2 regions of the Lysinibacillus sp. FSL M8-0134 genome follow, and region 2 is predicted to be linked to the other one. Evidence: a T-box and tRNA genes for the amino acid it is inferred to sense, from the RefSeq annotation. Region 2 holds a T-box; the other holds one or more tRNA genes.

Region 1 (11,509 bases), 3.1 Mb from region 2:
CCTTCACTCTTAATCTCTTGCAATCTATTCTCTAACCAAAGATCTGATTTATTTTGTTCTTTCTGATATTGACTTAAGAATTGCTCTATCTCCTGTATACTCATATCGATTCCTCCACTTACCCTCATATTAGAGCAACGATACGGCAAGCACCATGAAAATAGCTGTTGAAAAAACATACATATTGCATATATGAAATAGTTTGTTCAAATTTATTAGTGGGTGAAACATGTGATTGATAAATGGAACAGGACCTTGAAATGAGCTAAAGCATTTATACTGTCCTATGTTCACCATAAAAAAGCTACAGAACCTTTTAATGGTTTTATAGTCTTGGTTGAACATCTACATATAGAAAAAAGCATGTAACACACATCTGTGCTACATGCTTGATGACCCGTACGGGATTCGAACCCGTGTTACCGCCGTGAAAGGGCGGTGTCTTAACCACTTGACCAACGGGCCGTGGCTCCGAAGGCAGGACTCGAACCTGCGACAACCTGATTAACAGTCAGGTGCTACTACCAACTGAGCTACTTCGGAATAATGATGGGCCTAAATGGACTCGAACCATCGACCTCACGCTTATCAGGCGTGCGCTCTAACCAGCTGAGCTATAGGCCCATTTTGGAGCGGGTGATGAGAATCGAACTCACGACATCAGCTTGGAAGGCTGAGGTTTTACCATTAAACTACACCCGCAAATAATGGTGGGTCAGGACGGAATCGAACCGCCGACACTTAGAGCTTCAATCTAATGCTCTACCAACTGAGCTACTGACCCGAAATGGAGGAGGTAGAGGGATTCGAACCCCCGCGCGGTGTTACCCGCCTGTCGGTTTTCAAGACCGATCCCTTCAGCCAGACTTGGGTATACCTCCAAAAATATTGAAATGGTGGAGCCTAGCGGGATCGAACCGCTGACCTCCTGCGTGCAAGGCAGGCGCTCTCCCAGCTGAGCTAAGGCCCCATTTAAATAAAAGATGGTCGGAATGACAGGATTCGAACCTACGACCCCTTGGTCCCAAACCAAGTGCTCTACCAAGCTGAGCTACATTCCGTAAAATACATTTATTGGCGCGCCCGACAGGAGTCGAACCCATAACCTTCTGATCCGTAGTCAGACGCTCTATCCAATTGAGCTACGGGCGCTTAGTAAATAAAAATGATGAGCCATGAAGGACTCGAACCTTCGACCCTCTGATTAAAAGTCAGATGCTCTACCAACTGAGCTAATGGCTCGTTAAAGAAAAAAATGGCTGGGGTACTAGGATTCGAACCTAGGCATGACGGAATCAAAATCCGTTGCCTTACCGCTTGGCTATACCCCAATGTTGAAATGGGGCGACTGATGGGAATCGAACCCACGAATGTCGGAACCACAATCCGATGCGTTAACCACTTCGCCACAATCGCCACTATATAAATCATAACAGCTGTATATGAACGAGTACCTCAATACCTGGCAGGGGCAGTAGGAATCGAACCCACACCAAAGGTTTTGGAGACCTCTATTCTACCGTTGAACTATGCCCCTAAAATGGTGGAGGGGGACGGATTCGAACCGCCGAACCCTAAGGAGCGGATTTACAGTCCGCCGCGTTTAGCCACTTCGCTACCCCTCCAAGGGAATGGTGCCGGCGATAGGAGTCGAACCCACGACCTACTGATTACAAGTCAGTTGCTCTACCAACTGAGCTACACCGGCAAAAATAATGGCGGTCCCGACCGGGATCGAACCGGCGATCTCCTGCGTGACAGGCAGGCATGTTAACCGCTACACCACGGGACCATATGGTGGAGGATGACGGGCTCGAACCGCCGACCCCCTGCTTGTAAGGCAGGTGCTCTCCCAGCTGAGCTAATCCTCCACAAAAAATAAGCGAAGCGACGTCCTACTCTCACAGGGGGAAGCCCCCAACTACCATCGGCGCTAAAGAGCTTAACTTCCGTGTTCGGTATGGGAACGGGTGTGGCCTCTTTGCCATCATCACTTCACTTATTCAGTTGAAAGGTTATTCTTTCAAAACTAGATAAACGTACATTGAATGCTTCAAACAATTTGGTTAAGTCCTCGATCGATTAGTATTCGTCAGCTCCATGTGTCACCACACTTCCACCTCGAACCTATCTACCTCATCGTCTTTGAGGGATCTTACTTACTTGCGTAATGGGAAATCTCATCTTGAGGGGGGCTTCATGCTTAGATGCTTTCAGCACTTATCCCGTCCACACATAGCTACCCAGCGATGCCTTTGGCAAGACAACTGGTACACCAGCGGTGTGTCCATCCCGGTCCTCTCGTACTAAGGACAGCTCCTCTCAAATTTCCTACGCCCACGACGGATAGGGACCGAACTGTCTCACGACGTTCTGAACCCAGCTCGCGTACCGCTTTAATGGGCGAACAGCCCAACCCTTGGGACCGACTACAGCCCCAGGATGCGATGAGCCGACATCGAGGTGCCAAACCTCCCCGTCGATGTGGACTCTTGGGGGAGATAAGCCTGTTATCCCCGGGGTAGCTTTTATCCGTTGAGCGATGGCCCTTCCATGCGGAACCACCGGATCACTAAGCCCGTCTTTCGACCCTGCTCGACTTGTAGGTCTCGCAGTCAAGCTCCCTTGTGCCTTTACACTCTACGAATGATTTCCAACCATTCTGAGGGAACCTTTGGGCGCCTCCGTTACCTTTTAGGAGGCGACCGCCCCAGTCAAACTGTCCGCCTGACACTGTCTCCTGCCCCGCTAAGGGGCATGGGTTAGAATTTCAATACAACCAGGGTAGTATCCCACCGACGCCTCCTTCGAAGCTGGCGCTCCGAGATCTCTGGCTCCTACCTATCCTGTACAAGTTGTACCAAAATTCAATATCAGGCTACAGTAAAGCTCCACGGGGTCTTTCCGTCCTGTCGCGGGTAACCTGCATCTTCACAGGTACTATAATTTCACCGAGTCTCTCGTTGAGACAGTGCCCAGATCGTTACGCCTTTCGTGCGGGTCGGAACTTACCCGACAAGGAATTTCGCTACCTTAGGACCGTTATAGTTACGGCCGCCGTTTACTGGGGCTTCAATTCGCAGCTTCGCTTGCGCTAACCACTCCTCTTAACCTTCCAGCACCGGGCAGGCGTCAGCCCCTATACGTCACCTTACGGTTTTGCAGAGACCTGTGTTTTTGCTAAACAGTCGCCTGGGCCTATTCACTGCGGCTCTCATGCGCTTGCACGCTCAAGAGCACCCCTTCTCCCGAAGTTACGGGGTCATTTTGCCGAGTTCCTTAACGAGAGTTCTCTCGCACACCTTAGGATTCTCTCCTCGACTACCTGTGTCGGTTTGCGGTACGGGCACCTCTCACCTCGATAGAGGCTTTTCTTGGCAGTGTGAAATCAGGAACTTCGTCCATACGGACTCGCCATCACAGCTCAACGTTACAGTGTGCGGATTTGCCTACACACACGCCTTACTGCTTGGACGCGCATAACCAACAGCGCGCTTACCCTATCCTACTGCGTCCCCCCATTTCTCAAACGGTGAGGAGGTGGTACAGGAATATCAACCTGTTGTCCATCGCCTACGCCTGTCGGCCTCGGCTTAGGTCCCGACTAACCCTGAGCGGACGAGCCTTCCTCAGGAAACCTTAGTCATACGGTGGACGGGATTCTCACCCGTCTTTCGCTACTCATACCGGCATTCTCACTTCTAAGCGCTCCACCAGTCCTTCCGGTCTGACTTCAACGCACTTAGAACGCTCTCCTACCACTGACATCGTAGATGTCAATCCACAGCTTCGGTGAATCGTTTAGCCCCGATACATTTTCGGCGCAGCGTCACTCGACCAGTGAGCTATTACGCACTCTTTAAATGATGGCTGCTTCTAAGCCAACATCCTGGTTGTCTGTGCAACGCCACATCCTTTTCCACTTAACGATTACTTTGGGACCTTAGCTGGTGGTCTGGGCTGTTTCCCTTTTGACTACGGATCTTATCACTCGCAGTCTGACTCCCGTGTATAAATATCTGGCATTCGGAGTTTGTCTGAATTCGGTAAACCGGGATGGCCCCCTAGTCCAAACAGTGCTCTACCTCCAGTATTCTCATCACGAGGCTAGCCCTAAAGCTATTTCGGAGAGAACCAGCTATCTCCAAGTTCGATTGGAATTTCTCCGCTACCCACACCTCATCCCCGCACTTTTCAACGTGCGTGGGTTCGGGCCTCCAGTAAGTGTTACCTTACCTTCACCCTGGACATGGGTAGATCACCTGGTTTCGGGTCTACGACCACGTACTATTTCGCCCTATTCAGACTCGCTTTCGCTGCGGCTCCGCCTTCTAAAGCTTAACCTCGCACGTAATCGTAACTCGCCGGTTCATTCTACAAAAGGCACGCTATCACCCATTAACGGGCTCTAACTACTTGTAGGCACACGGTTTCAGGATCTCTTTCACTCCCCTTCCGGGGTGCTTTTCACCTTTCCCTCACGGTACTGGTTCACTATCGGTCACTAGGTAGTATTTAGCCTTGGGAGATGGTCCTCCCGGATTCCGACGGAATTTCACGTGTTCCGCCGTACTCAGGATCCACTCAGGAGAGAACGAACTTTCGACTACAGGGCTTTTACCTGCTCTGGCGGACCTTTCCAAGTCGCTTCATCTAACTCGCTCTTTTGTAACTCCGTATAGAGTGTCCTACAACCCCAAGAGGCAAGCCTCTTGGTTTGGGCTCTTCCCGTTTCGCTCGCCGCTACTCAGGGAATCGATTTTTCTTTCTCTTCCTCCAGGTACTTAGATGTTTCAGTTCCCTGGGTCTGCCTTCAAGACGCTATGTATTCACGTCAAGATACTACGCGATTAAACGTAGTGGGTTCCCCCATTCGGAAATCTCCGGATCAAAGCTCACTTACAGCTCCCCGAAGCATATCGGTGTTAGTGCCGTCCTTCTTCGGCTCCTAGTGCCAAGGCATTCGCCGTGCGCCCTTAATAACTTAACCTACAGCTTTCAATACACATCGCATTTCGTTGTCAGCTTCACTCGTTCAATCAGTCACGTACTGAAGTACGCTCCTTCATTCACTCGATTGCTTCCTAGAACTGCTCGTGTCTTGAAACCTTACTAATGTTATTAAGCCTATAAAAAACTTAAAAAATAAATGTGTTTGTTACAATTTCAATGTCGTTTTATCCAGTTTTCAAAGAACAAAGTTACTGCCTGCTTCTACTTCTTCGCAGCTTTGCGACGAAAGCGTAGCGACAGGAGCAAATATTTGAAGTATTTCATTCGGAAGAATGAACCTTCAAAACTGAACGCAAAACGTAATCTTACAAACCCTAGGTTTGTATTCCGAAATAATCCTTAGAAAGGAGGTGATCCAGCCGCACCTTCCGATACGGCTACCTTGTTACGACTTCACCCCAATCATCTATCCCACCTTCGGCGGCTGGCTCCAAAAGGTTACCTCACCGACTTCGGGTGTTACAAACTCTCGTGGTGTGACGGGCGGTGTGTACAAGGCCCGGGAACGTATTCACCGCGGCATGCTGATCCGCGATTACTAGCGATTCCGGCTTCATGTAGGCGAGTTGCAGCCTACAATCCGAACTGAGAACGACTTTATCGGATTAGCTCCCTCTCGCGAGTTGGCAACCGTTTGTATCGTCCATTGTAGCACGTGTGTAGCCCAGGTCATAAGGGGCATGATGATTTGACGTCATCCCCACCTTCCTCCGGTTTGTCACCGGCAGTCACCTTAGAGTGCCCAACTAAATGATGGCAACTAAGATCAAGGGTTGCGCTCGTTGCGGGACTTAACCCAACATCTCACGACACGAGCTGACGACAACCATGCACCACCTGTCACCGTTGCCCCCGAAGGGGAAACTATATCTCTACAGTGGTCAACGGGATGTCAAGACCTGGTAAGGTTCTTCGCGTTGCTTCGAATTAAACCACATGCTCCACCGCTTGTGCGGGCCCCCGTCAATTCCTTTGAGTTTCAGTCTTGCGACCGTACTCCCCAGGCGGAGTGCTTAATGCGTTAGCTGCAGCACTAAGGGGCGGAAACCCCCTAACACTTAGCACTCATCGTTTACGGCGTGGACTACCAGGGTATCTAATCCTGTTTGCTCCCCACGCTTTCGCGCCTCAGCGTCAGTTACAGACCAGAAAGTCGCCTTCGCCACTGGTGTTCCTCCAAATCTCTACGCATTTCACCGCTACACTTGGAATTCCACTTTCCTCTTCTGCACTCAAGTCCCCCAGTTTCCAATGACCCTCCACGGTTGAGCCGTGGGCTTTCACATCAGACTTAAAGGACCGCCTGCGCGCGCTTTACGCCCAATAATTCCGGACAACGCTTGCCACCTACGTATTACCGCGGCTGCTGGCACGTAGTTAGCCGTGGCTTTCTAATAAGGTACCGTCAAGGTACAGCCAGTTACTACTGTACTTGTTCTTCCCTTACAACAGAGTTTTACGATCCGAAAACCTTCTTCACTCACGCGGCGTTGCTCCATCAGGCTTTCGCCCATTGTGGAAGATTCCCTACTGCTGCCTCCCGTAGGAGTCTGGGCCGTGTCTCAGTCCCAGTGTGGCCGATCACCCTCTCAGGTCGGCTACGCATCGTCGCCTTGGTGAGCCGTTACCTCACCAACTAGCTAATGCGCCGCGGGCCCATCTTATAGCGACAGCCGAAACCGTCTTTCAGTGTTCCACCATGAGGTGGAACAGATTATTCGGTATTAGCCCCGGTTTCCCGGAGTTATCCCAAACTATAAGGTAGGTTGCCCACGTGTTACTCACCCGTCCGCCGCTAACGTCAAAGGAGCAAGCTCCTTCTCTGTTCGCTCGACTTGCATGTATTAGGCACGCCGCCAGCGTTCGTCCTGAGCCAGGATCAAACTCTCCATAAAAGAAATTTGATTAGCTCAAATTGTTTTGCTGGCATCAATTTTGATGTCCAAAATTTTGTTTCGTTCACTAGCCAAAACTAGTTACTTAAAACTTTATTGATTACGTTTTGCTTGTTCAGTTTTCAAGGTTCATGTTTTGCTTTATTTTAGCGTGTCACCGTGGCGACTTGTATAATACTACACCCTTATTTTTAAAAGGTCAACACTTTTTCTAAAAAAAAATTAAGTTTTTTCTCAAAGCAGGATAACTTCCTATATTAATAACATAAAATATTTTGGCTAATAAAGATGTTTTCACTAGCTGTTGTATTTTATTTTAGCATATCCCTCGATAATAATTTAGTAGTTTTTTTTAGAACTATAATCAAAATAATTGAATATTAAAATTGAGTTTTCAACCTAAAGATAGACTAAAAAAAGTTGAGACTTTCTCTATGTTCTTTTTCATTTACATTTATGACGGACGAAACATCAAATCTACTCCACGTGATCAATTAGAAAAGAATCGAGAAGTACTTCTCGATTCCTTTAGATGGATAGCCTGAGATTTTAAAATGGGAAAAAGAATGGGATGGCTACCATCATGACAATGAACATAACAATTTGTAATGGAACCCCTATTCTGACAAAGTCCATAAATTTATAGCCCCCTGCTGTCATTACTAGTGCATTTGTTGGGGAAGCAATTGGTGTAGCAAATGCCATACTTGCGGCTACCGCAACTGCAATCATAAATGTTGTGGGACTTACATCCATTGCAATGGCGGCACTCATGGCAATCGGCGCAAACAATACTGCAGTTGCTGTATTACTAATAAATTGACCAAATACAGCAGTTAAAATATAAACACCTATTAGTACACCATAAGGTCCGAAATCGCCTAGAGCATTGATGATCCCATCAGATAAAATAGCCATGCCTCCTGTTTTTTCTAATGCTGTCGCCATTGGCAGCATAGCAGCTACAAGCACGATACTTTCAAAATTCATATTGCTATAGGCATCTTCCATGTTTCTTAAACAACCCGTCAATATCATTAGGACAGCACCAATCATGACCGAGATGACAGCAGGAAAAATTTCGAATGCCATCAAAAAAATCATGAACAACATAATAATACCTGCAATACCAGCTTTGCCTGTAGCCGCTGCTACACTTGCATGTTCCTTAGGCTGACCGACAACCACAACATCCTGGGTCTCTCTTGCTAACAAAAGAATTTCATCCCATGCTCCTTGCACTAATATCGCATCTCCAAATTTCAATTTATGTGAAACCATATCTTGGAGCTTATAGCCACCTCTACGATTAATACCAATGATATTTAAGTTATATTTTTCTCGGAATCCAAGAGAGCTGACCGTTTCATTGATAAAGCTTGAATTAGGTGTGAGCAATACTTCTGCAATACCAAGATGTTTCGATACTAGTTCGTCGGCTTCTCCTTCTACTAATCCTTGCATCTCAAGCTGATAATCCTCAACAAACCGACGAATATCCTCTTCTTCACCTTGAACATATAGCTCGTCTTTTGCATGTATAACACTTGTTGGACCAGCCATTTCTTGATAAGTCATCGGTAATAAGTTAATGCCCTCCTGAGATTTACGATGAATTTTCATCATACAAAGCATATACGTAGCTGGCAGTTTTAATTCTGCTAAAGATGTTTCAATAATAGGTGATTCATCAGGAACAGAGATTTTAAATAGGCGATTATTTAAATCATATTGCTTAATAATTTTCTTAGGTGAAAGTTTATACCCCTCATTTGTCTGAGTTCGATTACGATCCTTTGGTAACAAAATATTACGCACAAGTACTAAGTAAGTTATCCCCGCAATCATCCCGATAATACCAATAGGGGTCACTTCAAAAAAGCCAAGTTTATGATAGCCTCGGTCGACCAATAACTGACTAACGATTAAATTTGTTGGTGATGCAATCAAAGTCATCAGCCCAGAAAGACTTGCTACATATGAAAGTGGTAGAAGAAATTTAGAAGGGCTGACTTTCATACTAATTGCTATACTCACGACTATCGGCATCATTAGTGCTACAGTACCGGTATTACTCATAAAGGCACCGACTGATCCTACAATAATAAGCAGTAACACAAATAGTTTTAGCTCACTATTACCAGACCACTTAAGTAAAAGTTGCCCTGCCATTCCTGCAAGTCCTGTCCGTAAAATTCCTGCACCCACGACAAATAACCCTGCAATCATTAAAACGACAGAGTTAGAAAAACCAGCTAATGCCTCGGCCGGCGTTAAAATATTCGTAATGACAAATCCTAGAAGTGACACAATTGCTACAAGATCTGCCCGTACTTTATTGGTCACAAATGCGAAAATCGTTACTCCTAAAATAAGAAATGTTAATGTAAGTTGCACATCCATGAATTCCTTTCTAACATTAATCATTATAATTATTACCAGCAAAAAGATTGTATGTTATTGCTCTTTTTATTATAGCTTACCTAGAGGAGCATATGATAAAATTCACCATCTTTTCAAAATTAAAAAAGTGTGGCACCTATCCACACTTTTAACCGTACTTTACTCTTTTTGATAAAGATGATGTTCTTTAATATAGTCGTAACATGCATTAGGCAAGAGGTATCTTGGTTCTCCCCGCATAGCAAATTCTTCTCGAATATAGGTAGAACTAATTTCCATCGCTAGCCCTTTATCGATTAGATGGAATCTACCATCATCATGATTCCTTAATATAGGAGAACGACTAATCGTGGACAGCATATCAATGCCATGTCTTGCCATTACAATAAATTTATTTTCTGCTACTAATGCGTCGCCTTTTTTCCACAGCCCTGCACCAATATCCACTAATAAATCAGCCCCCATGATAAAATGGACTTCATCATCTGGATGTTTTTCTCTAAAGTATTTCATCGTGTCATATGTGTAGATGTTCCAGCCTTCTTGGTCCATCTCATAGGAATCTGCAATAAAACGATCGTCCTTAGCAATAGCGAGCTGTAGCATATTCCAACGATGAATATCAGCGGTTTTTATCGTTTTATCTTTGCGTTTATTTGAGCATGGCAAAAAGATAACTTTATCTAATTTACAGCGGTGTGCGACCGTACTTGCTGTCCAAAGATGAACATTGGTAATAGGGTCAAAAGATGAACCATAAATACCTATCCTCGCCATTTTATCTACCTCCTGCTGTTTCCTTGTGAGATTTTTTCTTTAATTGTCTGTATGCTTTCCATTTTATTGTCCCAGCAAGCTTGACTTAAATCGACTGGATACTCTTCTGGATTCATTGTTCGTTTGTACTCACACCAGAGCAAACGTAAATTTTCCTTCGCATATGCTTGAATTTCTTGAAGAGTCGGTTCCTCATAAATCACTTTTCCCTTTTCGACAATACTTTCATGTAACTCTTTTGCTGAAAAATTCGTAACAAATTTACTAATATACGTATGAATAGGGTGGAACATTTTTAATCTTTCTTCTTGTTCTATGTTTTCTTCATCTAATGCAATATAGTCCCCTTCAGCATGACCATTCTCATTATTAATAATACGGTAAACACGTTTACGCCCTGGTGTAGTTACTTTCTCAGGATTTGCTGAAATTTTAATGGTGTCAACCATTTCTCCCCTCTCATCTTCAATAGAAACCAATTTGTATACTCCACCAAGAGCAGCTTGATCGTAGGCTGTAATTAGCTTTGTTCCGATGCCCCATGCATCGATTCGCGCACCTTGCGATTTTAAATGCATGATTGTATATTCGTCTAAATCATTCGAAGCCATAATTTTAGCTTCTGTAAACCCTGCTTCATCTAGCATTTTTCTTGCCTCTTTTGAAAGGTAGGCTAAATCGCCACTGTCTAAACGAATACCCACAAAATTAATCTGATCTCCAAGCTCCTTTGCCACACGAATAGCATTAGGAACGCCTGAACGTAGCGTGTCATAAGTATCTACTAAGAAAACGCAGTCTTTATGAGCTGCTGCATATTTTTTAAAAGCAGTATACTCATCTCGATAGGTTTGAATCATTGCATGGGCATGAGTTCCTGACACAGGAATACCGAACAATTTCCCCGCTCTCACATTACTTGTTGCAGAAAATCCACCTATATAAGCAGCCCGAGTACCCCAAATTGCAGCATCAAATTCATGTGCACGTCGAGTGCCGAACTCCATAACAATATCCTCATCTGTCACTTGCTTGATACGTGAAGCCTTTGTGGCGATGAGCGTTTGGTAGTTCACAATATTTAACAAAGGGGTTTCGATTAATTGGGCCTCTGCCAATGGTGCTTCAATTCGCAGGATAGGTTCATTGGCGAAGACAAGTTCACCCTCTTTCATTCCCTTTATGCTTCCTGTAAACTTAAGTTCCTGCAGATATTGAAGAAAATCCTCTGGATATTTCCCCTCTTCTCGTAAATATTGAATATCACTTTGGGAAAATCTAAAGTTATTAATAAAATCGATCACTTTTTTCAAACCAGCAAATACCGCATAGCCATTGCCAAATGGAAGTTTTCTAAAATATAGCTCAAAAACAGCTTTTCGTTGTTGAACACCATCTTGCCAATAAGCTTGAACCATATT
Region 2 (11,509 bases):
CGTCGTCTTGGTATCTCACTAAGCGGTACAGGTAAAGAAATCGAAAAACGCCCTTACGCACCAGGTCAACACGGTCCAAACCAACGTAAAAAATTATCAGAATACGGTTTACAACTTCAAGAGAAGCAAAAACTTCGTCATATGTATGGTATGAACGAACGTCAATTCCGTACTCTATTTGACCGCGCTGGTAAAATGAAAGGTGTTCACGGTGAAAACTTCATGATCCTTCTTGAAACTCGCCTTGACAACTTAGTTTACCGTTTAGGTTTAGCTCGTACTCGTCGTGGAGCTCGTCAATTAGTTAACCACGGTCACATCTTAGTAGATGGCAAACGCGTTGATATCCCATCATACAGCGTAAAACCAGGTCAAACGATTTCTCTTCGTGAAAAATCTCAAAACCTTGCTGTTGTTACAGAAGCAATCGAAGTAAACAACTTCGTACCTGACTACGTAACATTTGATGCTGACAAAAAAGAAGGTACATTCACTCGCCTTCCAGAGCGCTCTGAATTATCAGCTGAAATCAACGAAGCATTCATCGTAGAGTACTACTCTCGTTAATCTTTTTGATTTGTCAATCAACGATTTTATAAACCCCCGAAACGATTTGTTTCAGGGGGTTTTTTCGTTATTTAATTAAAAGTTGTTTGTACATGACTGATAAACTAGCACTATTGTATTTTTCAGCTACCCATTCACCTTGCTTTTGCACATTACTTCGCCTCAAAAAATCCATAACCCTTTTTAATGATCCATAATAGTTATTAAAGTTGATTGCGAAGTTCTTCTCATTAGTTGTTTTTTTCGTTTTATTCTCAGAAGCAGTTAGATAAAGAAATGTTGTTATGATCCCTGCTGTTGGGGAAACAAGAAATTTCTTCCCTTGCGCAACTTGGATATATCCTTAAAAATGAGTGGATTGACAAGTGCATCTTCTGTCGTATGCATAAGAACGATTGGCCAAATACTTTTCGTTAGTAGATAAATCTCTGTGTACATAACTGTCCAGAAAATCATCGTGACAATCCCTACTATCGCAAATAACCACCTGTTAACCGGAAGTACACTGATTATGAAGTGTCTCCCTTAGGTTGCCCTGGAATAAATCTGTCTACCAAAACACCCAACCAACCACATACAAGCACGATTGCTATAAAAATAATTATGTTTCTTTTAGCCCTCACTTACAATGGACCTCCTCATGATGAAGAATTGAAAGTGTATGGACCAAGGTGTTTGGGATGCAGAGCAAGATGTTAGGCTATTCCTTGGAAAGAATACCAACATGTTAAAGCTAGTGCACCTAAATGACATATACTTAACCTCACCCATTCATCGAAAATTTTTTCACTGAAATATTATTCAGCAAAATTTCAATTAACTCTGTTAAAAACAATTAAATTTTCACTATATAGCTGTATAAGCTTAAACAAATATTATTTTTCTCCAATTTGTAGTATCACCACAAAATGTGACAGCTTTATGTACTTTAAAATAGTATTACACCTTTCCAAAATAACATTATCACTACCATTATAATAAAAACAAAATATCAGTTATTTACTATTCTAACAACTCCTAAAATAGAACCGTTTTCCAAAAAATATATTTTATTTTTATAGTAAAATATTTATGAACAATATCAATTTCAATATTCTTATACAAAACACATCCAACATACTCTATAAACAAGTTAACTTTTTTGTAAAATAATAACATGAATAAAATTAACAATTTTAATAAAAATACGAGTTGAACTTTTACAAAAAATAGAATACGATGAATTCCGAAAGGTGGTACACCATCATTCAAGCAATAATAATTTTTAAAAAGGGGTTGGAAATATGTCAGACGTTCTAAAGCAATTTGTTATGCCGAAAACAAACTTATTTGGACCTGGAGCAATTCAAGAAGTTGGTAAACGCTTAAATGATTTAGAAGTGAAGAAGACATTAATCGTAACAGATGAGGGCTTGCACAAATTAGGTCTCTCTGAACAAATTGCAAATATCATTACAGCTGCTGGAATTGATGTAGCAATTTTCCCTAAAGCAGAACCAAATCCAACAGATCAAAACATTGAAGAGGGCGTTGCAGTGTATCATGCAGAAAGCTGTGATTCAATCGTTTCTCTTGGAGGAGGTAGCGCTCACGATGCAGCCAAAGGTATCGGACTTATTGCTTCGAATGGTGGACGCATTCACGATTATGAAGGCGTTGATCAATCACAAAATCCACTTGTGCCATTAATTGCGATTAATACAACTGCTGGTACTGCTAGTGAAATGACTCGTTTCACTATTATTACGGATACAGCAAGAAAAGTAAAAATGGCCATTGTTGATAAACATGTGACACCGTTACTTTCCATTAATGATCCTGAATTAATGATTGGTTTACCTCCTGCACTAACAGCAGCTACTGGGGTTGATGCACTAACACATGCTATTGAATCATTTGTTTCGACAAATGCAACCCCAATTACGGATGCTTGTGCAGAAAAGGTACTTCAACTTATCCCTGAATACCTTCCTCGTGCCTATGCAAATGGTGGCGACTTAGAAGCACGTGAGCAAATGGTTTATGCTCAATTTTTAGCTGGTATGGCCTTCAATAACGCTTCACTTGGGTATGTCCATGCAATTGCTCATCAGTTAGGCGGTTACTACAATCTACCTCATGGTGTATGTAATGCTATTTTATTGCCACATGTTTGCCGCTTCAATGTAACTGCACGTACTGAGCGATTTGCTCGTATTGCTGAGTTATTAGGTGAAAACGTGGATGGTTTAAGTAAACGTGATGCTGCTGAAAAAGCAATTACAGCCATCGAAAAACTATCAAAAGATTTAAATATTCCTAGCGGCTTCCGTGAATTAGGGGCAAAAGATGAAGATATTGAAATCTTGGCTAAAAATGCAATGTTAGATGTTTGTGCTGAGACAAATCCTCGTAAAGCAACATTAGAGGATATTAAACAAATCATCACAAATGCAATGGGGCCTGTAGCGAAAAAAGAGGAGTCCCTCGAAGCAATCGCACTTTCTTAATGAGGGAATCAAGGTGGAGAAACATTGTTTTCTCCACCTTTTTTTTATGAGTTTGGCATACATGATATTGTCTACACTAAAAACTCTCGTTATACTTTTCTTAAAAAGAATAGGAGACCGTTATGCGATTAATTTCAATTTGTCCTAGCAATACAGAGCTTGTCGCCTATTTAGGACTGACTGACCAGCTTGTTGGAGTGGATGATTTCTCCGATTGGCCATCAACTGTAAAAGATTTACCACAACTTGGCCCAGATTTATCAATTCATATGGACTCTTTAGAGGCATTAGCACCCGATCTTGTCCTTGCTTCCTTAAGTGTGCCTGGTATGGAAAAAAATATCGAGGAATTACAAAAAAGAAATATCCCTCATATTGTTTTTAATGCCAACTCATTAGAGGAAATCGCACAGGATCTACTGACCCTTGGGAGAGCCTGTGATGTAGAAGAACGCGCCAAAGTAATCATGGATGAATACTTACAATCGATTAAAGAGATGCGCTCTATTGCACAAACGATTGCCAAGAAACCTAGCGTCTATTGGGAATGGTGGCCTAACCCTATTTTTACACCTGGAAAAATAAATTGGCTAACAGAAATTAGTGCAATTGCTGGAGGAGTCAATCTATTCCAAGATGTAGAGTTAGCCAGTGTTCAAACAAATTGGGCTGATATCATTAAGCGAAATCCCGACTACATTATGATGGCTTGGGTAGGTGTAGCTTTTGAACGGATACAACCAGCCATTTTATTAAAACGTCCACATGCCCAAGAGCTACATGCCATTCAAATGGAACGTCTTCATGTGATGGAAGAATGGCTTTATTGTCGCCCATCTCCTCGTCTTATTGAAGGTGCTATAAAGCTTGCTAAAATGCTACACCCTCAAGAATATGAGCATATAGAACATCCAAGTTTTTTATAGGAAGAAAAAACAACATCCCCTCTATTTACAGGGATGTTGTTTTAGACAATAAAATTATACGAATTTCACCATATGATATTTTTTCTTACCACGACGGACAATACTGAATGCATCCTCTAGACGATCCTTCGCCTCAAAAACGTACTCTAAATCAGTCACTTTTTCACCATTCACACTAATCGCACCATTCGATACGTCCTCACGTGCTTGACGTTTTGAAGATGAAATACCTGCCTCTACAAGAAGGTCCACAATATTTTTGTCCTCTTTCGCCATTTCAATAGAAGGAACATCTTTAAAAGCATCCTTCATTTCATCGGCCGATAGTGCTTTTAAATCTCCTGAGAATAAAGCTGCCGTAATACGGATGGCTTGTTCCAATGCCTCTTGACCATGAATTAAACGAGTCATTTCTTCGGCAAGTGCTTTTTGTGCCTTACGTAAATGTGGCTCTTCCTCTACTGAAACTGCTAAAGCTTCAATTTCTTCGCGAGATAGGAATGTAAAGATTTTTAAGTATTTGATCACATCTGCATCCGCAGCATTGATCCAAAATTGGTAGAATTCATAAGGAGATGTTTTCTTGGCATCTAACCATACAGCACCACCTGCTGTTTTACCAAATTTTGTACCATCTGCTTTTGTTACTAAAGGAATCGTAATACCGAAGGCTTTTGTTTCTTCCTCATGTGTTTTACGAATAACCTCTAAACCTGTAGTAATATTCCCCCACTGGTCAGATCCACCTACTTGGATTCGGCAATTGTAGTGATTGTATAAATGGTTATAATCAATACCTTGAATTAACGTATACGCAAATTCTGTGAAAGAAATTCCTGTGTCAAGACGAGAAGCAATTGTATCTTTCGCTAACATGTAGTTCACGTTAATTAATTTTCCGTAATCACGTAAAAATTCAATTGTGTTGATATTGCCAATCCAATCACGATTGTTCACAAGCTGTGCACCATTGCCATCTTCCGCAAAATCAAAAATACGTTCTAATTGGCTTCTGATCCCTTGGACATTTTGATCGATTTGCTCAACTGTTTGTAATTGACGCTCTTCTGAACGGCCAGATGGGTCACCAATCATTCCTGTCGCACCACCAACAAGTAAAATTGGACGGTGACCAGCTTTTTGGAAGCGACGAAGTGTTAAAAGTGGCACAATATGGCCAATATGCATAGAGTCAGCAGTTGGATCTACACCACAATATAAAGATACAGATTGTTCATCTAACAGTTTTGCCATGCCTTCAGCATCTGTTTGTTGGTATAGTAAACCACGCCATTCTAAATCTTGTAATAATTCATTTGTCATGTTGATTCCTCCTAAAATGGTTGAAATTCATTACGTGCATGGACATTATTCGATAAAAAAAGTCCCTACACGCAAACAATTGCATGCAGGGACGTTAAGTTGCAAACTAACGCGGTACCACCCGGCTTGAAGATGTCATCCACCTTCCACTTCATTCAATCGCCTTTATCGCAGGCGCGCACGTCTAAGCTCCAAGTACGTAATTCGTCTCTACATTATGACCAGTTTTCACCAACCACTGGCTCTCTAAACAGGGAATATAGACACTACTGCAAACTCTTCCTCACTAGAAAACTATAAATATAATTCTATACGAATCTTTTTCATTGTCAATAACTATGTTCGCTCTAAAACAATATGTGCTATAATAAACAAGATTTTAGGAGGTCGATACATTGAAAGATTGGATTGAAAAAATCAATGCAAAGATCGATGAATTACTAGAACAAAAATGGATGAAGAAATTACGTATTTCAGGTAGTGTTACCTGGAACTTATTTTTACTATTTTTAGTCTTTGCATTGCTTGGCACTGTATTTGTCGGTTCAGTAGGAGCTGGTTATTTTGCTTCTCTTGTAAAAGAAGAGCCATTGCGCTCTAAAGAAGAATTACGAAATCAGATTTTTAGCTATGAAGAAACCAGTGAAATTTATTTTGCCAACGATATTTATATCGGGAAATTACGAACAGATTTAGATCGACGTGAAACCTCACTCAGCAATGTTGCCCCAGATGTAATTAACGCTGTTCTCGCAACAGAGGATGAGTATTTCCGTGAACATAACGGCATCGTACCAAAAGCTGTTATTCGTGGGTTATTACAGGATGTCACTAACTCTGCAACACAAACTGGTGGATCTACCCTTACTCAACAACTTATAAAAAACCAAGTATTAACAAATGAAGTATCCTATGAACGTAAAGCAAAAGAAATTTTACTTGCTATGCGCTTAGAACATTTTATGACGAAGGAAGAAATATTAGAGGCTTATTTAAATATTATTCCGTATGGTCGTAACTCTTCAGGACGAAATATCGCAGGTGTTGAAACAGCTGCTGAAGGAATTTTTGGAGTAAAAGCGAAAGAATTGTCACTTCCACAAGCTGCGTACATAGCTGGTATTCCACAGGCCCCATTTGCCTATACACCATTTACGAATACTGGGGAGCTAAAAAGTGAGGAAGCTTTAAAACCAGGTATTGATCGTATGAAAACAGTACTATATCGTATGAAAGAAGCTGGTTATATTGACGATGCACAGTACAAAGAAGCGTTAGACTATGATATCGCTGCAGATTTCCGCGGACCTGAAATGCGTGCCGAGGATCGATATCCATGGCTAACATATGAACTTGAAGCTCGTGCAAAAGAAATTATTGCTGAAAAACTAGCAAAAGAAGATGGGGTTGACCCAGAACGATTAAAGACAGAGAAAAAAATAAAGGATAAATATATGATTTTAGCCGATCGAGATGTTCGTTCGAAGGGATACCGTATTTATTCAACGATTAATAAAGATATGTATGATTCGATGCAAAAAGCAGCGAAGGACTTCCAGTACTATGGCCATACGTACACAGGTAAAGGGAAAGATCCTGTAACGGGTGAAGAAATTGATGTTGAGATGCCCGTTCAAGTTGGAAGTATTTTAATAGAAAACTCAACAGGTCGTATTTTAAGCTTTGTCGGTGGTCGAGATTTTAAAACAACTCAGCTAAATCACGCAACACAAGCTTATCGTTCTAACGGTTCAACGATGAAACCATTACTTGTTTATGGTCCAGCCATAGAATATGGGGTTATCGGTGCAGGTAGCCCATTAGTTGACGTGAAATTCTCTATAGGTATATGGAGCCCAAGCAACTATATTACGAGTGATGAGCGAGGACTTATTCCTGCACGTGAGGCTTTAGCAGACTCTCAAAACATATCAGCGCTACGTTTATATAATGATATTATTAATAGACGCCCCGCTGAACTGTTAGTAAAAATGGGATTCACAAAATTACACCCAGATGACTTCACTAACCTAGCAACTGGTATTGGTGCTTTAAGTGAAGGGACTACTGTAGAAGAAAATACAAATGCTTTTGCAACTTTTGCAAATGGTGGTCAATTCGTTGACGCCTATATGATTGATCGAATCGAAGATCAAGAAGGAAATATTATTTACCAGCATGAGGTGGAACCAGTACAAGTATTTAGTCCAGAAACGTCTTATATCGTGACAGATATGATGCGTGATGTCCTAACTAAAGGAACTGGTACGATGGCACGTAATACATTAAAATTTTCTTCTGATTTCGCTGCAAAAACAGGGACATCTCAAGATTATAAAGATGTTTGGTTAGTTGGTTATAACCCAAATGTTTCTCTAGGTGTTTGGATGGGATACGATCAACCTCGTCCACTTAATGTATTTAATAACACGTATTTACAACCAAGTGTTCGTGTGAATAAACTATGGGGAACTTTAATGAATGCCGTTTATGATGCGGATCCTCAGTTAATTGATCCTCCTACAAGCTTTAAGGCACCTAAAAATGTTGTCACTGCTTCATTCTGTGGTATTTCAGGTATGGCTCCTTCTACGGCTTGTGCGAATGCGGGTCTTGTGCGTTCTGATTTATTTAATGCGAAAGTATTTTTACCATCACAACCAGATGATAGCTTAGCCTCTTCAAGTGTTGTGACGATTAAAGGAAAAACCTATAATGCTCTACCAAATACACCAGCAGAATTTGTTAAATCAGGTGGTGCAGGCATTAATCAAGCCTTTATTAAACGAATGTTAGGTAGACTTGGCGGAAACCCTGCTAGTCTTTTACCAAAAAATTCAACATTATCAAATTCATCGGTATCAGCAGTTGATTTCCCAGCGGATGGTAGTCCTCCAGCAGCGGTATCAGCTTCAGTAAATGGTTCTACTTTATCTTGGTCAGGGTCATCAAACGATGTTGTCGGTTATCGTATCTATAACGTTACGAACGGTGGTAACACACTTGTAACATCTGTGTTAGAGTCAACGCAAAGTATTACTGTTGCTAGTGGACAAGCTTATGTGGTGGTCGCTGTAGATATTACAGGATTAACATCACCACAATCTAATGTTGTTTCTACTGGAGGTAGTGAGGATAAACCTGACCCAGAGGAAAACAACGATCAAGAGCAAATACCACCAACAACGCCACCTACTAATGGCAATGGCTCCAACAACGGTAATGGGTCGGGTAATAACGGAAACGGTTCAAATAACGGCAATGGCTCCGGGAACAATGGTAATGGATCAACTAATGGCGATGGTTCTGACAACAATGGTAACGGCTCAAATAGCGGCAATGGTTCTGGTGGCGATGGTGGCTCAGGTCATCCTGGAGATGGCACAAACGGAGGAGACAGTGGCAATACGACTCCTACCGAAACATCAAAACGATAATCAAGTCGGCGTCTTGTTATTATGAGACAGAATTTTTGATAGCGTTCAGCTATTTCAACATAAACAGACTTATTACACTTCATTTTTGATTTGTAGTAAGTCTGTTTTTTTGTCATTATAAAGAGGACTACTATTTTAAAGGGGTGGAAGAAAATGAATATATTAGTTTTAGGCGGGACACGCTTTTTTGGTAAAAAGCTAGTGGATCTTTGTATTGAAAATGGTCATGATGTAACGATTTTAACACGCGGTCAAAGTGGTAATCCCTTTGGTCCCAATGTTAAGCAGTTAGTAGCAAATCGAAATGATCAGGAAGCTTTAGCACAAGTCTTATCTGATAAAAAGTGGGATATTGTCTATGATAATATTTGCTATTCTCCTAATGAAGCACAAGTAATTTGCGATTTATTGAAGGGAAAAACCCAAAAGCTCGTCTTTACATCTACTCTTTCAACCTATGAAATAGATGGCAAGATGAAGAAGGAAGAAGACTTCGATCCATATCATTATCAAATTCGCATGGGACACAAAGAGGAATTTTCTTATGGGGAAGGAAAACGACAAGCAGAGGCTGTTCTATTTAAAGAGGCTTCGTTCCCTGTTGTTGCCGTCCGCTTTCCAATTGTTATGGGTGAACATGATTATACGCGCCGTCTACATTTTCATATCGAACGTATTTTACAGAATCAACCGATCACATTACCGAACATTGATGCTAAGATGAGTTATATTACTGATGAGGAAGCCGCTGCATTTTTATATTTTGCTGGCGTTACCCCTATTGAAGGTCCATACAATGCGACAGCATCTGGTACTATATCGCTCAAAGATTTAATAACGCTTATTGAAGAAGTGAGTGGTAAACATGCAAAAATATCGCTTGTTGGCGGTGATGAAACATCAAGATCACCATATGGGGTACCCGCCGATTGGTACATGTCGAATGCAAAAGCAGAGACAGCAGGATTTACATTTAGCCAGCTTGAAGATTGGCTACCAAAACTGGTGATAACATTAGTAAAACAGCTCCAATAAACAATACAAAGAATCTGCTGTCATCTAGCAGATTCTTTGTCATTAGATTAATGTAAAATGGTCTTTAAAATAGCAACTGCTTTGTCAATCTCTTCCTTCGATACAGTTAATGGTGGTAGGAGACGAATGACATTCGGTCCCGCTCCGACTAACAAAAGCCCCTTCTCCTCTGCTGCTGCAATATAGGACGCTACCTCTATGTCACCACAACCAATTCCTAATAGTAGGCCCTGTCCTTGAATTGTATAGCTAGAAGGTAAATGAGCTTTTAGTTGTGCCACAAAATAGGCTGATGCTTCCTGTACCTGCTGAAGAAATACTGGCTCGAAAACATGATCTAAAACAGCCTGTGCTACATTCATTGCAAGAGGGTTTCCACCAAATGTTGTACCATGTGTTCCAGGACTAAATGTAGCATGAAGCTCGGTAGTCCCTAACATGGCACCTACAGGGAAACCGCCTCCTAACCCTTTTGCCAATGTCATAATATGTGGCTTTAATATAGTTTGTTCATAGGCATAGCGAGTCCCTGTTCGCCCAATACCAGTTTGTACTTCATCAACAATTAGAAGTATTCCTTTGTCAGCGCAGGCTTTTGCAATAGCTGCAGCGAATTCTGCTGATACACAATTGACACCGCCTTCTCCTTGAATCATCTCTAGCATAATAGCAGCCACCGAATCATCAATGGCAGCTTCAAGTGCAGCCACATCATTGAATGGCAAAATCGTAAATTTTTCTACAAGTGGTCCAAAGCCATTATGTATTTTGCCTTGACCTGTTGCAGACATTGCTCCAAAGGTACGACCATGGAAGGATTTTTCGAACGTAACAATATGATGTTTTCCTGTATGTTTCCGTGCTAATTTGATGGCCGCTTCATTTGCCTCTGCCCCACTATTACAGAAAAAAGCATGAGCGAAGTGGGTATTGGCGATTAATTTTTGCGCTACCTTCTCCTGTCCAGGTATTTCAAAAAGGTTCGATATATGCCATAGCTTTTCACTTTGCTCTTGTAATGCCTGCACAATGGCCGGATGGGCATGACCAAGACTTGCTACAGCAATGCCACTTGTAAAATCTAAATATTGTTTGCCTGCAGAATCTTCAACAACGGTCCCCTGTCCTTTGACAATTTGTGCACGACGTTTACCGTAGTTCCCGAATAAAGCACTCATGTTATCATCTCCACTATCATTTGAAATAGTCTTCTTTTAACAACTATACTTCTGGTAATATTTTATTAGAACACTAGGAAGATTGAATTTTAATTGAAGCGACAATCGTTGTACCGATTAATGCTTCATCCACTATTTGTACAGATGGTATACCAGCGTGTAAACAGTCGATAGCTCCTTGTACTTTTGGAATCATCCCACCATATATATGGCCTTGTTCTATCCATTGGTCGATGAGAGAAGGTGTAGCGATTGTTTGATATTCATGATGAATACGAATACCACTCACATCCGTTACTAATAATAAACTATCTGCTCCTACTGCTAACGCTATGTCACTTGCTACTGTATCACCATTAATATTAAGAGCCTGGCCTGAATCAGTAGCTCCTACACAAGCAATAACAGGCACAATTCCTATATCCAGAAAAGTTTCAAGTAAGGCTGCATTAACCGTTTTGATTGCTCCAACATAGCCATAAACATCTTGATCTAAAAAATCAGCGACCATTATCTGACCATCAAAGCCGTTTAATCCAACAGCTGCGATACCT

Evidence for each region. A T-box is a leader RNA that pairs with one kind of tRNA and senses whether it is charged. The one in region 2 lies ahead of tyrS (tyrosine--tRNA ligase), so its partner is inferred to be a tRNA-Tyr.
Region 1: it encodes a tRNA-Tyr, which carries the amino acid that the T-box ahead of tyrS (tyrosine--tRNA ligase) is inferred to sense. The anticodon was not compared.

Annotation. Positions count from the first base shown of each region.
Region 1 covers NZ_JBBPAJ010000001.1:158,706-170,214, reverse strand. Annotated here, with positions in the region: gene MKY49_RS00905 (nitric oxide synthase oxygenase) at 1-104, opposite strand, end outside; tRNA gene MKY49_RS00900 (tRNA-Glu) at 394-465, opposite strand; tRNA gene MKY49_RS00895 (tRNA-Asn) at 467-543, opposite strand; tRNA gene MKY49_RS00890 (tRNA-Ile) at 551-624, opposite strand; tRNA gene MKY49_RS00885 (tRNA-Gly) at 629-702, opposite strand; tRNA gene MKY49_RS00880 (tRNA-Phe) at 709-784, opposite strand; tRNA gene MKY49_RS00875 (tRNA-Ser) at 789-881, opposite strand; tRNA gene MKY49_RS00870 (tRNA-Ala) at 895-970, opposite strand; tRNA gene MKY49_RS00865 (tRNA-Pro) at 985-1,061, opposite strand; tRNA gene MKY49_RS00860 (tRNA-Arg) at 1,076-1,152, opposite strand; tRNA gene MKY49_RS00855 (tRNA-Lys) at 1,170-1,242, opposite strand; tRNA gene MKY49_RS00850 (tRNA-Gln) at 1,257-1,331, opposite strand; tRNA gene MKY49_RS00845 (tRNA-His) at 1,341-1,416, opposite strand; tRNA gene MKY49_RS00840 (tRNA-Trp) at 1,464-1,537, opposite strand; tRNA gene MKY49_RS00835 (tRNA-Tyr) at 1,542-1,625, opposite strand; tRNA gene MKY49_RS00830 (tRNA-Thr) at 1,633-1,708, opposite strand; tRNA gene MKY49_RS00825 (tRNA-Asp) at 1,717-1,792, opposite strand; tRNA gene MKY49_RS00820 (tRNA-Val) at 1,796-1,871, opposite strand; rRNA gene rrf (5S ribosomal RNA) at 1,883-1,998, opposite strand; rRNA gene MKY49_RS00810 (23S ribosomal RNA) at 2,063-4,990, opposite strand; rRNA gene MKY49_RS00805 (16S ribosomal RNA) at 5,357-6,908, opposite strand; gene MKY49_RS00800 (SLC13 family permease) at 7,458-9,311, opposite strand; gene nadD (nicotinate-nucleotide adenylyltransferase) at 9,471-10,088, opposite strand; gene MKY49_RS00790 (nicotinate phosphoribosyltransferase) at 10,094-11,509, opposite strand, start outside.
Region 2 covers NZ_JBBPAJ010000001.1:3,258,793-3,270,301, forward strand. Annotated here, with positions in the region: gene rpsD (30S ribosomal protein S4) at 1-567, shown strand, start outside; gene MKY49_RS16595 (hypothetical protein) at 850-1,023, opposite strand; gene MKY49_RS16600 (iron-containing alcohol dehydrogenase) at 1,851-3,056, shown strand; gene MKY49_RS16605 (cobalamin-binding protein) at 3,179-3,982, shown strand; gene tyrS (tyrosine--tRNA ligase) at 4,037-5,305, opposite strand; T-box leader at 5,390-5,598, opposite strand; gene MKY49_RS16615 (transglycosylase domain-containing protein) at 5,701-8,742, shown strand; gene MKY49_RS16620 (NAD-dependent epimerase/dehydratase family protein) at 8,896-9,777, shown strand; gene MKY49_RS16625 (acetylornithine transaminase) at 9,825-10,955, opposite strand; gene argB (acetylglutamate kinase) at 11,029-11,509, opposite strand, start outside.